Regions from separate parts of the Leifsonia sp. P73 genome, predicted to be linked through region 3. Evidence: predicted binding sites of a transcription regulator. Region 3 holds the regulator's gene; each other region holds the start of a gene.

Region 1 (3,218 bases), 910 kb from region 3:
CGCCCGGGTCGCCGACCGGGGCGGCGTTCTTCTCGGGCTTGTCGGCGACGACGGCCTCGGTGGTGAGGAACAGGCCCGCGATGGACGCGGCGTTCTGCAGCGCCGAGCGGGTGACCTTCACCGGGTCGTTGATGCCGGAGGCCAGCATGTCGACGTACTCGCCGGTCGCGGCGTTGAGGCCGTGACCCACGGGGAGCTCGCGCACCTTGGCCACCACGACGCCGGCCTCGAGGCCCGCGTTGATGGCGATCTGCTTCAGCGGCGCCTCGATGGCGACGCGGACGATGTTCGCACCGGTCGCCTCGTCGCCCGTGAGCGACAGCTTCTCGAAGGCGGTCTTGCCGGCCTGGATGAGGGCCACGCCACCACCGGCGACGATGCCCTCCTCGACGGCGGCCTTCGCGTTGCGGACGGCGTCCTCGATGCGGTGCTTGCGCTCCTTGAGCTCGACCTCGGTGGCCGCGCCCGCCTTGATGACGGCGACGCCGCCGGCGAGCTTCGCGAGACGCTCCTGGAGCTTCTCACGGTCGTAGTCCGAGTCGGTGTTCTCGATCTCGCCGCGGATCTGGGCCACACGGCCGGCGATGGCGTCGGGGTCGCCCGCGCCCTCGACGATGGTGGTCTCGTCCTTGGTGATGACGACCTTGCGGGCCTGGCCGAGCAGGTCGAGGGTGACGTTCTCGAGCTTGAGGCCGACCTCCTCGGAGATGACCTGGCCACCGGTGAGGATCGCGATGTCCTGCAGCATGGCCTTGCGACGGTCGCCGAAGCCCGGGGCCTTGACGGCGACGGACTTGAAGATGCCGCGGATCTTGTTGACGATCAGGGTGGCCAGGGCCTCCCCGTCGACGTCCTCGGCGATGATGACGAGCTGCTTGTTGGCCTGGATCACCTTGTCGACGATCGGGAGCAGGTCCTTGATCGAGGAGATCTTCTGGTTGGCGATGAGGATGTAGGTGTCCTCGAACACCGCCTCCTGGCGGTCCTGGTCGGTGACGAAGTACTGCGACAGGAAGCCCTTGTCGAAGCGCATGCCCTCGGTCAGCTCGAGCTCGGTGCCGAAGGTGTTCGACTCCTCGACGGTGACGACGCCCTCCTTGCCGACCTTGTCGATGGCCTCGGCGATGATCTCGCCGATGGTGGTGTCGCCGGCGGAGATGGACGCGGTCGCGGCGATCTCGGCCTTGGTCTCGACCTCCTTGGCGCTGGAGATGAGCTCCTCGGTCACGGCCGCGACGGCCTTCTCGATGCCGCGCTTCAGAGTGATGGGGTCGGCGCCGGCGGCCACGTTGCGGAGGCCCTCCTTGACGAGCGCCTGAGCGAGCACGGTCGCGGTGGTGGTGCCGTCGCCCGCGACGTCGTCGGTCTTCTTGGCGACCTCCTTGACGAGCTCCGCGCCGATCTTCTCGTACGGGTCGTCGAGCTCGATCTCCTTCGCGATGGAGACGCCGTCGTTCGTGATGGTGGGAGCGCCCCACTTCTTCTCGAGGACGACGTTGCGACCGCGCGGGCCCAGCGTCACCTTGACGGTGTCGGCCAGGATGTTGAGGCCGCGCTCGAGGCCGCGACGGGCTTCCTCGTCGAAAGCAATGATCTTTGCCATGTGTTTCTCGTCCCTCCCGGACGTCTGCGAAAGATTCGGTGTGTTAGCACTCGATCAGGCGGAGTGCTAAAGCGATTCTGGCACTCGCGCCACGGGAGTGCAAGGCGACCTGTGCGCCGACGGCGGACACAGACAAAGGAGCGCCGCCCCGAAGGGCGGCGCTCCTCTTATATGGTCTTTGCCGATCGCTGCGTACTACAGCGGACGCACCGACTCGGCCTGCGGGCCCTTGTTGCCCGAGCCGACCTCGAACTGCACCTGCTGGCCCTCTTCGAGAACCTTGTAGCCGTTCATGTCGATCGCGGAGTAATGAACGAAAACGTCCTGTCCCCCACCCTCGACGGTGATGAATCCGTAGCCCTTTTCAGCGTTGAACCACTTCACGGTCCCGTTCGCCATGCATTACTCCCATTGCTGTGTCGCTCGCGTGGTCCAGCGCCGCGCGTTGACTCCCGATCCTAATGCTTGCAATAGCCGTTTCCGCCAGTCTTTTGGCCAATCCGTTACCAAATCGGCCGAAAGTTAAACACGCGTGAAACAAAGGGATGAGCGCGCGTACACGCGCGGAACGACGCCGGTGTCAGCCCGTGTAGTCGCTGCCGACGACCACGGTCAGGTCGGCGCCGCTCGCCGCGAAGTCCTGCGTGAGCGCGATGGTCGCGCCGGGCAGCGACTGCGCCACCCCGAGCGCCGCAGCCTGGTTCTTGGCGTCGGAGTAGTACACGATCGTCTGCGTGAGGTCCTGCTTGTCGGCGTTCGCGACGGCGCCGACCTTCCAGCCCGCCTTGGTCAGGGTGTCGCCGACCTTGCCGCCGAGGCCCGAGGTCGTGGTGCCGTTCAGCACGTTCACCGTCAGCGACGGGTCGACGGTCGGGACGATCGTCGGCGTGGGCGTCGCGGTCGGCGTCGGGGTCCCGGTCGGGGAGTTCGTGGAGCCGTGGAAGGAGATAGAGCCGCTCACCAGTGAGAGCCCGAAGATACCCGCTGCCACGAGGACGACGACGGCGAGCGCGGCCCAGCCGACCGCGATCCAGCCGCGGCCCTTCGGACGGGGAGCCCGGTGCGCACCGACGCGCTGCAGACCGTCCGGGATGTCGTCGAACCGGTCTCTCGGGTACTTCTCTGCCATCTACAGGTATTTCCTCGCGGTGTCAGTCGCCGGACGGGAGTGTCCGGGATCGCCGTGCTGCCAGCCGGGTCTCGCGCAGCCGGAGCAGGCGCTTGACGAGCATCGGGTCGTGCTTGAGCGCCTCCGGCCGGTCGATCAGCGCTCCGAGGAGTTGATAGTACCGGGCGGCGGAGAGACCGAACTCCTCGCGGATGGCCTGCTCCTTGGCGCCGGCATGCCGCCACCACTGACGCTCGAACGCGAGGATGGCCGCCTCACGGTCGGTCAGGCCGGTCGCGTCCGGCGCGGGGATCCGGTGGTCCGCAGCCTCCGCCACGTGCACCGCCTCCCCTCACCGTCTTCGAGTCAGCCCTTCCCCGCGCTCGCGCCTCATCCTAGGGGCGCTGTCCTGTGCGTTACCCGTTTTTGCCCGGCACGTCGCAGGCCGGAACAGGGAACAGGCGCACAGGCGACGCCGTTTAGGCTGGGGACGGACGACGAAAGGAA
Region 2 (3,218 bases), 1.1 Mb from region 3:
TCAGCAGCCGTACGGCCAGCAGCCGCAGCAGCCCTATGGTCAGCAGCCGTACGGCCAGCAGCCCTACGGTCAGCAGCCCGGCCAGCCCGGTTACGGTCAGCCCGCCTACGGCCAGCCCGCGCCCGGTTACGCGCAGCCCTACGCGACGGCGCCCGCGACCAAGTCGCCGATCCTCAGCATCCTGTCGCTCGTCGGCGGCATCGCGGGCATCGTCCTGAACCTCGCGTTCGGGATCGGCGCGGTTTTCGGCGTCGCCGCCATCGTCCTCGGCTTCATCGGCCGCACCAGGGAGCCGCAGGCCAAGGGATTCTGGCTCACCGGGATCATCCTGGGATTCGTGTCGGTCGCCATCGCGATCATCTTCTGGATCTTCTGGGGGATCTTCCTGGCCAGCCTCTCGAACACGTACCGGTACTGACCGGGTTCAGAGGCGCTCGGCGAGCAACGCCGTGTGACGTCCTGCGACCCTGGTCAGGATCAGGGTCGCAGGACGGTCGCCCGAAAGCTTGAGGCGCGTCCGGAGCGCGGCGGGGTCGACGTCCACGCCGCGCTTCTTGATCTCCAGCGTGCCGATCCCGCGTGAGCGCAGCGCCTTCTTGAGGTCCTTCTCGGCGAACGGCAGGGTCTCCAGGATGCGGAAGCCCGCCGCGAACGGCGTCGGCACCGGCTCGTCGGCCGTGATGTAGGCGATGCCGTCGCCGAGCATCCGTCCGTCGATCCGCCGGGCGAGGTCCCCGATCAGGCGCGCGCGGATGACCGCGCCGTCCGGCTCGTAGAGGTACTCGCCGAGCTCGCCGGTCTCGGCGTCCTCGCTGTCGGCCTCGGCCGTGAGCTCGTTCGCCTCGTCGCCGCGCAGCACCAGGGCCGCGCGCCGGATGCCCGTGCGGGCGAGCGCGCCGAACCAGAGCCCGAGCTCGACCACCTGCCCGTCGGCGGACACCCACTGGGCCTCCGCGGTCGACGGGATGAGGTCGCGGTCGAAGCCGGGGCCGAGCTTCAGCCCGACCGAGCGGCCGGTCGCGAGCTCGTACGCGAAGCCGAGCGACGGCGTGTAGTCGTCGGGATCGGTCAGCCGGTCGGTGTCCGTGTGGCCGGCCGTGCGCCGGGCCGGGTCGAGGAAGACGCCGTCGATCTCCCGGAGGCTGACATCCTCGGCGCGCCGGTGCTCGACCGTCGCGGACGGGAACGGCGCGAGGTTGAAGGCGGCGATCGCGGCCGTGACCTCGTCGGCGTCGACCGCCAGAACCTCCAGCTCCAGCGCGGCGAGGGCGAGCGCGTCGCCGCCGATGCCGCAGCCGAGGTCCGCGACGCGGGTCAGTCCGGCCGCCCGGAACCGGCCGGCGTGGCGTGCCGCGACCGACAGGCGCGTCGCCTGCTCCAGCCCCGCCTCGGTGAAGAGCATCCGGGAGGCGAACTCGCCGAACTTGCCGACCGCCTTCTTGCGCAGCTTCGCCTGCGTCAGCACCGCCGCCACCAGTCCGGGGGAGTGGCCCTGCTTGCGGAGGTCGGTGACCATCGCGAGCACGTCCTTCTCGGACCGGTACGGGGGCAGCGAGTCGAGCAGTCGGAGGCCTTCGGGGCTCAGCAGCTCGACGAGTTCGGACCGGTCCATGTGGACCACGCTACCTTCTGGCACTCACGTTGCGGGACTGCTAACGCACCCCCTAGACTCGTGTTAGCACTCTCCGTGCGAGTTTGCTAACGCAAGCCGCGCAACGCATTGAGTTCGCAAAGACTGAGTTCACCAAAGAAAGAGGTCAACCGTGTCGGTCTCCATCAAGCCGCTCGAAGATCGCATCGTCATCAAGCAGGTCGAGGCTGAGCAGACCACTGCCTCCGGTCTGGTCATCCCCGACACCGCCAAGGAGAAGCCCCAGGAGGGCGAGGTCGTCGCCGTCGGACCGGGCCGTATCGACGACAATGGCAACCGCGTTCCGCTCGACGTCGCCGTCGGCGACAAGGTGATCTACTCCAAGTACGGGGGCACCGAGGTCAAGTTCGGCGGCGAGGACTACCTGGTCCTTTCGGCTCGCGACGTCCTCGCGGTCGTCGTTCGCTGACGCACCTTCTTTCGGCCGAGGCCCGGGCGCTGCTGCGCCCGGGCCTTCGTCGTCCCCGCGGGCTGCGTAAGGCCTCCACCGGGTCGGTCCCTGTCCCCGGTTCGGAGTAGTGTCGTGGGAGTGCCGCAGCCCCTCTCCGAACACCGCAGGTCCGGCCTGACCTACGCGATCTCCGCCTACGTCCTCTGGGGAATCCTCCCCATCTACTTCCTGGCGCTCGCGCCGACCACCGCCTGGGAGATCGTCGCCTGGCGGGTGCTCTTCTCGCTGGTGTTCTGCGCGATCGCGCTCACCGTGACGCGCGCCTGGCGCACGTTCGGCGCCCTGTTGAAGGACCGCAGGGTCCTGTTCACGATGGGCCTCGCCGGCGCGCTCATCTACGTCAACTGGCAGACCTATGTGCTGGCCACGGTCAGCGGGCACGTCGTGGAGGCCGCCCTCGGCTACTTCATCAACCCGATCGTGACGGTGTTCCTCGGTGTGATCGTCCAGCGCGAGCGCCTCCGGGTCGCCCAGTGGGTGGCGGTCGGCGTCAGCGTGATCGCCGTGGTCGTGCTCGCGGTCGGTTACGGGCAGGTCCCGTGGATCGCGCTCATCCTGGCGTTCTCGTTCGGCTTCTACGGCCTCATCAAGAAGCGCGTCGGCGGCCGGGTCGACGCTGTCTCCGGGCTGACGCTGGAGACCATGTGGCTGACCCCGGTCGCGATCGTGCAGCTCGTGGTCGTGAGCCTCACGGTCGGCCTGACGATCGGCAGCGACGGCCCCTGGCACTCGGTACTGCTCGTCGGCGCGGGCGTGATCACCGCCGTGCCGCTGCTGTTCTTCGCCGCGGCCTCCCGGCGCCTGCCGCTGGTCTACATGGGCTTCATCCAGTACTTCGCGCCGTTCATCCAGTTCGTCGTCGGCGTCGCAGTGCTGAACGAGGCGATGCCGCCTGAGCGCTGGATCGGCTTCGCGATCGTCTGGCTCGCCCTCGCCATCCTCAGCGTCGACATGATCGTGGCGGCCCGGCAGGGGAAGAAGCAGGCCGAGCTCGATCTCGCGACGGTGGAGTAGGGCGCTATCTCATAATGACCGGCGCGACTTTTATGAGCTAAGGCCTTAGCTCATAAAAAGAGGCGCCGTGACGCTCCCCGCCGCGGAATAACCGCCCAGCTT
Region 3 (3,218 bases):
GGGAGGCCGACCACGGCAGCACCGCGTCCACCCCGAGCTCGGTCGCGGCCTGGACGGCGAGCTCGTCGCGGTCGCCCTTCGCCAGCGCCTGTACGAGCGTAATCGGCGGCTCGGCGCGCGGGACGCGCTCCACGGCCTCCACGTCGATCGTCAGCTCCGTGCTGGTCGCGACCAGCACCTCGCCCGACGCGACCAGGCCGCGGCCGTTTCCGATGAGGACGCTCTCACCCGGGCGCGTGCGGTTGACCGTCGCGGCGTGCTTGGCCTCCGAGCCGGTCAGCGTAAGCCGGGCGCCCACCTCGACGTCGGCGAGGTCTTCGCGCAGGTAGAGCGAGCTCATCCGTCCGCCCGTCAGAGGTTGAGGAACCGGTCGCGGAGCTTCGCGAACAGGCCCTGCTGGAAGCGCGCGAGCGACGGCTCCGGGTTGTGGTGGGTGGAGGCGAACTTCTTGATGAGCTCCTTCTCCTTGTGGTCGAGCTTCGTCGGCGTGACCACCTGGATGCCCACCCGCAGGTCGCCGCGGCCGCTGCCGCGCAGGTGCGTGATGCCGCGGTCCTTCACCGAGACGATGTCCGCGCTCTGGGTGCCGGGCTTCAGCTCCAGGCGGATGTCGCCGTCGAGCGCCTTCACGGTCGCGGTGGTGCCGAGGATCGCGTCGGTCATCGAGAGCTCCAGCGTGCAGAGCAGGTCGTCGCCGTCGCGGCTGAACACCTCGTGGTGCTTGACCTTGATCTCCAGGTACAGGTCGCCGTTCGGGCCGCCGGCGGGACCGGCCTCGCCCGAGCCCGGCATCTGCAGCCGGAGTCCGGTGTCGACGCCGGCGGGGATGTCCACCGGCACCGAGCGGCGCGCGCGGACGCGGCCCTGGCCCTGGCAGGTGACGCACGGCGTGGCGATGACGGTGCCGTAGCCGCGGCAGCTCCCGCACGGGCTGGAGGTCATCACGTTGCCGAGCAGCGAGCGCACCGAGCGCTGGATGCTGCCGGTGCCGTGGCAGATGTCGCAGGTGACGGGGGCGGTGCCGGGCTGGCAGCAGGAGCCTCCGCAGGTCTCGCAGACGACGGCGGTGTCGACGTCCAGGTCGCGGTGGGTGCCGAAGACGACCTCCTCCAGGTCGACCTCCACGCGCAGCAGGGCGTCCTGGCCGCGCTCGCGCCGGGAGCGCGGGCCGCGGGTGGCGCCGCCTCCGCCGCCGAAGAAGGTCTCGAAGATGTCGCCGAAGCCGGCGAAGTCGCCCGCTCCCCTCCGCCGAAGCCGCCGGAGCCGCCCAGGTCGTACTGCTGCCGCTGCTGCGGGTCGCTCAGCACGTCGTAGGCGTGGGTGACGAGCTTGAAACGCTCCTGCGCCTCGGAGCTCGGGTTGACGTCCGGGTGCAGCTCGCGCGCGAGCCGGCGGTACGCCTTCTTGATCTCGTCGGGGGTGGCGTTGCGGTCAACGCCGAGGACTTCGTAGTGGTCGGCCACGTAAGGCTGTTCCTTCTGTTCGGTGCGTCGGAGTTCGTGAGGTCTGGGGTCAGTCGCCGAGGAGGCGGGAGAGGTAACGTGCAACGGCGCGGACCGCCGCCATGTTCCCCGAGTAGTCCATCCGGAGCGGGCCGAGCAGGCCCACGCGGGCGAGGTCGGAGCCGGAGCTGTACCCGCTCGACATGACGGACGTCTCGGTCAGGCCGATGACGGCGTTCTCGCGGCCGATGCTGACCGCGACGCCGTGCTGGTCGAGCGCCATCTCGTCGAAGAGCCGCAGCAGGACGACCTGCTCCTCGATGGCCTCCAGCACCGGGGTGATGGACCCGGGGAAGTCGGTCTCGGTGCGCGCGAGGTTGGCGGCGCCGGCCATGACCAGCTTGTCCTGCCGGTTGGCGGCGATCTGGTCGAGCAGGGCGCCGGCGACCGGAGCGACCAGCGCGCGGGTGCGATCGGTCAGGTGCTCGGGAAGGTCGCGCAGCCGCACCGCCGCGTCGGTGAGCGAGAGGCCGGCGGCGGCGCCGTTGATCGCACCGCGGATCTCGGCGATCTCGGCGTCGTCCAGCTCCTCCTGCAGCTCGATCACGCGCTGCTCGACCGCGCCGGAGTCGGTGATGAGCACGCTCAGCAGCCGGCGGGAGCCGAGCGCCACAAGCTCGATGTGCCGGATACGCGAGCGCGCCACCGACGGGTACTGCACCAGGGCGACCTGGTTGGTGAGCTGCGACAGCAGCCGGACCGTGCGCGACAGCACGTCGTCCACGTCGACCGACTGGCCGAGGAACGCCTCGATCGCGGTGCGCTGAGCCGCCGACAGCGGCCGGGCCTCCGCGAGGTGGTCGACGAACAGCCGGTAGCCCTTGTCGGTCGGCACCCGGCCGGACGAGGTGTGCGGGGCGACGATCAGCTCCTCCTCTTCCAGGAGGGCCATGTCGTTGCGGATGGTCGCAGCCGAGACGCCGAAGGCGTGCCGCTCCACGATGCTCTTGGAGCCGACCGGCTCCCGCGAGGCGACGTAGTCCTGCACGATGACGCGGAGCACTTCCAGACTGCGTTCCGAGACCATGCGAACCGCCTCCTGTCGTCGCTTCGGCACCCGAGGATCGAGCACGGGAGGACATCGGGCGCGCTGGCACTCGATGAACCTGAGTGCTAATCATATCGCGTCGTCGTGGGAGGGCGGTCATGACGCGACACGGATCATTTACCGCGCGACTCCCGAGCAGTACCCTGTGCGCACCGGCTCAGGAAAGCCCCCGCAGCCGCCCACGAAAGGGTTCTCCTCATGTCAGACCCGAACCAGCCCCCGGCCGACGGCCAGGGCGAACAGCCTCCGCAACAGCCGTACGGGCAGCAGCCTCCCGCGCAGCAGCCCTACGGCGCCGCGCCCGGCCAGCCCGGCGCGGTGCCTCCCCAGCAGCCCTACGCGGCCCCGGCCGGTCAGCCCGCCGGCGCCGTCCCGCCGCCCCAGCAGTACGCGAGCGCCGCCGCCGCTCCCCTCGACCCCGCGCAGGACAAGCAGTGGGCGTCGTTCGCCCACCTCGGCGGGATCCTCTGGTTCCTGCCCTCCCTCATCATCTGGCTCGTGTTCAAGGACAGGGGCCAGCTGACCAATCAGGAGGCCAAGGAGGCGCTGAACTGGCAGATCACCTGGATCCTGGCCTGGGTCGTCTCCCAGATCCTCGGCGTGATCATCGGCTCGTTCACATTCGGCATCGGCTACCTGCTGTTCAGCCTCCTCATCCCGTGGGTGCT

What was found. Region 3 encodes HrcA, which represses chaperone genes, less so after heat shock. Its sites were predicted from a motif close to TTNGCACTCGNNNNNNNCGAGTGCNAA; they were not measured.
Region 1: groL (chaperonin GroEL) is a predicted target of HrcA. The motif match lies at 1,647-1,673, and genes of this name have one in related genera.
Region 2: groES (co-chaperone GroES) is a predicted target of HrcA. The motif match lies at 1,630-1,656, and genes of this name have one in related genera.

Annotation. Positions count from the first base shown of each region.
Region 1 covers NZ_CP194931.1:1,331,681-1,334,898, forward strand. The annotation lists gene groL (chaperonin GroEL) at 1-1,603, opposite strand, end outside; gene ACQ86L_RS06730 (cold-shock protein) at 1,799-2,002, opposite strand; gene ACQ86L_RS06735 (LytR C-terminal domain-containing protein) at 2,184-2,732, opposite strand; gene ACQ86L_RS06740 (DUF3263 domain-containing protein) at 2,755-3,054, opposite strand.
Region 2 covers NZ_CP194931.1:1,513,802-1,517,019, reverse strand. The annotation lists gene ACQ86L_RS07680 (DUF4190 domain-containing protein) at 1-418, shown strand, start outside; gene ACQ86L_RS07675 (THUMP-like domain-containing protein) at 425-1,612, opposite strand; gene groES (co-chaperone GroES) at 1,764-2,060, shown strand; gene rarD (EamA family transporter RarD) at 2,181-3,116, shown strand.
Region 3 covers NZ_CP194931.1:418,465-421,682, forward strand. The annotation lists gene ACQ86L_RS02205 (16S rRNA (uracil(1498)-N(3))-methyltransferase) at 1-340, opposite strand, end outside; partial or broken gene dnaJ (molecular chaperone DnaJ) at 352-1,463, opposite strand; gene hrcA (heat-inducible transcriptional repressor HrcA) at 1,513-2,529, opposite strand; gene ACQ86L_RS02220 (DUF4870 domain-containing protein) at 2,749-3,218, shown strand, end outside.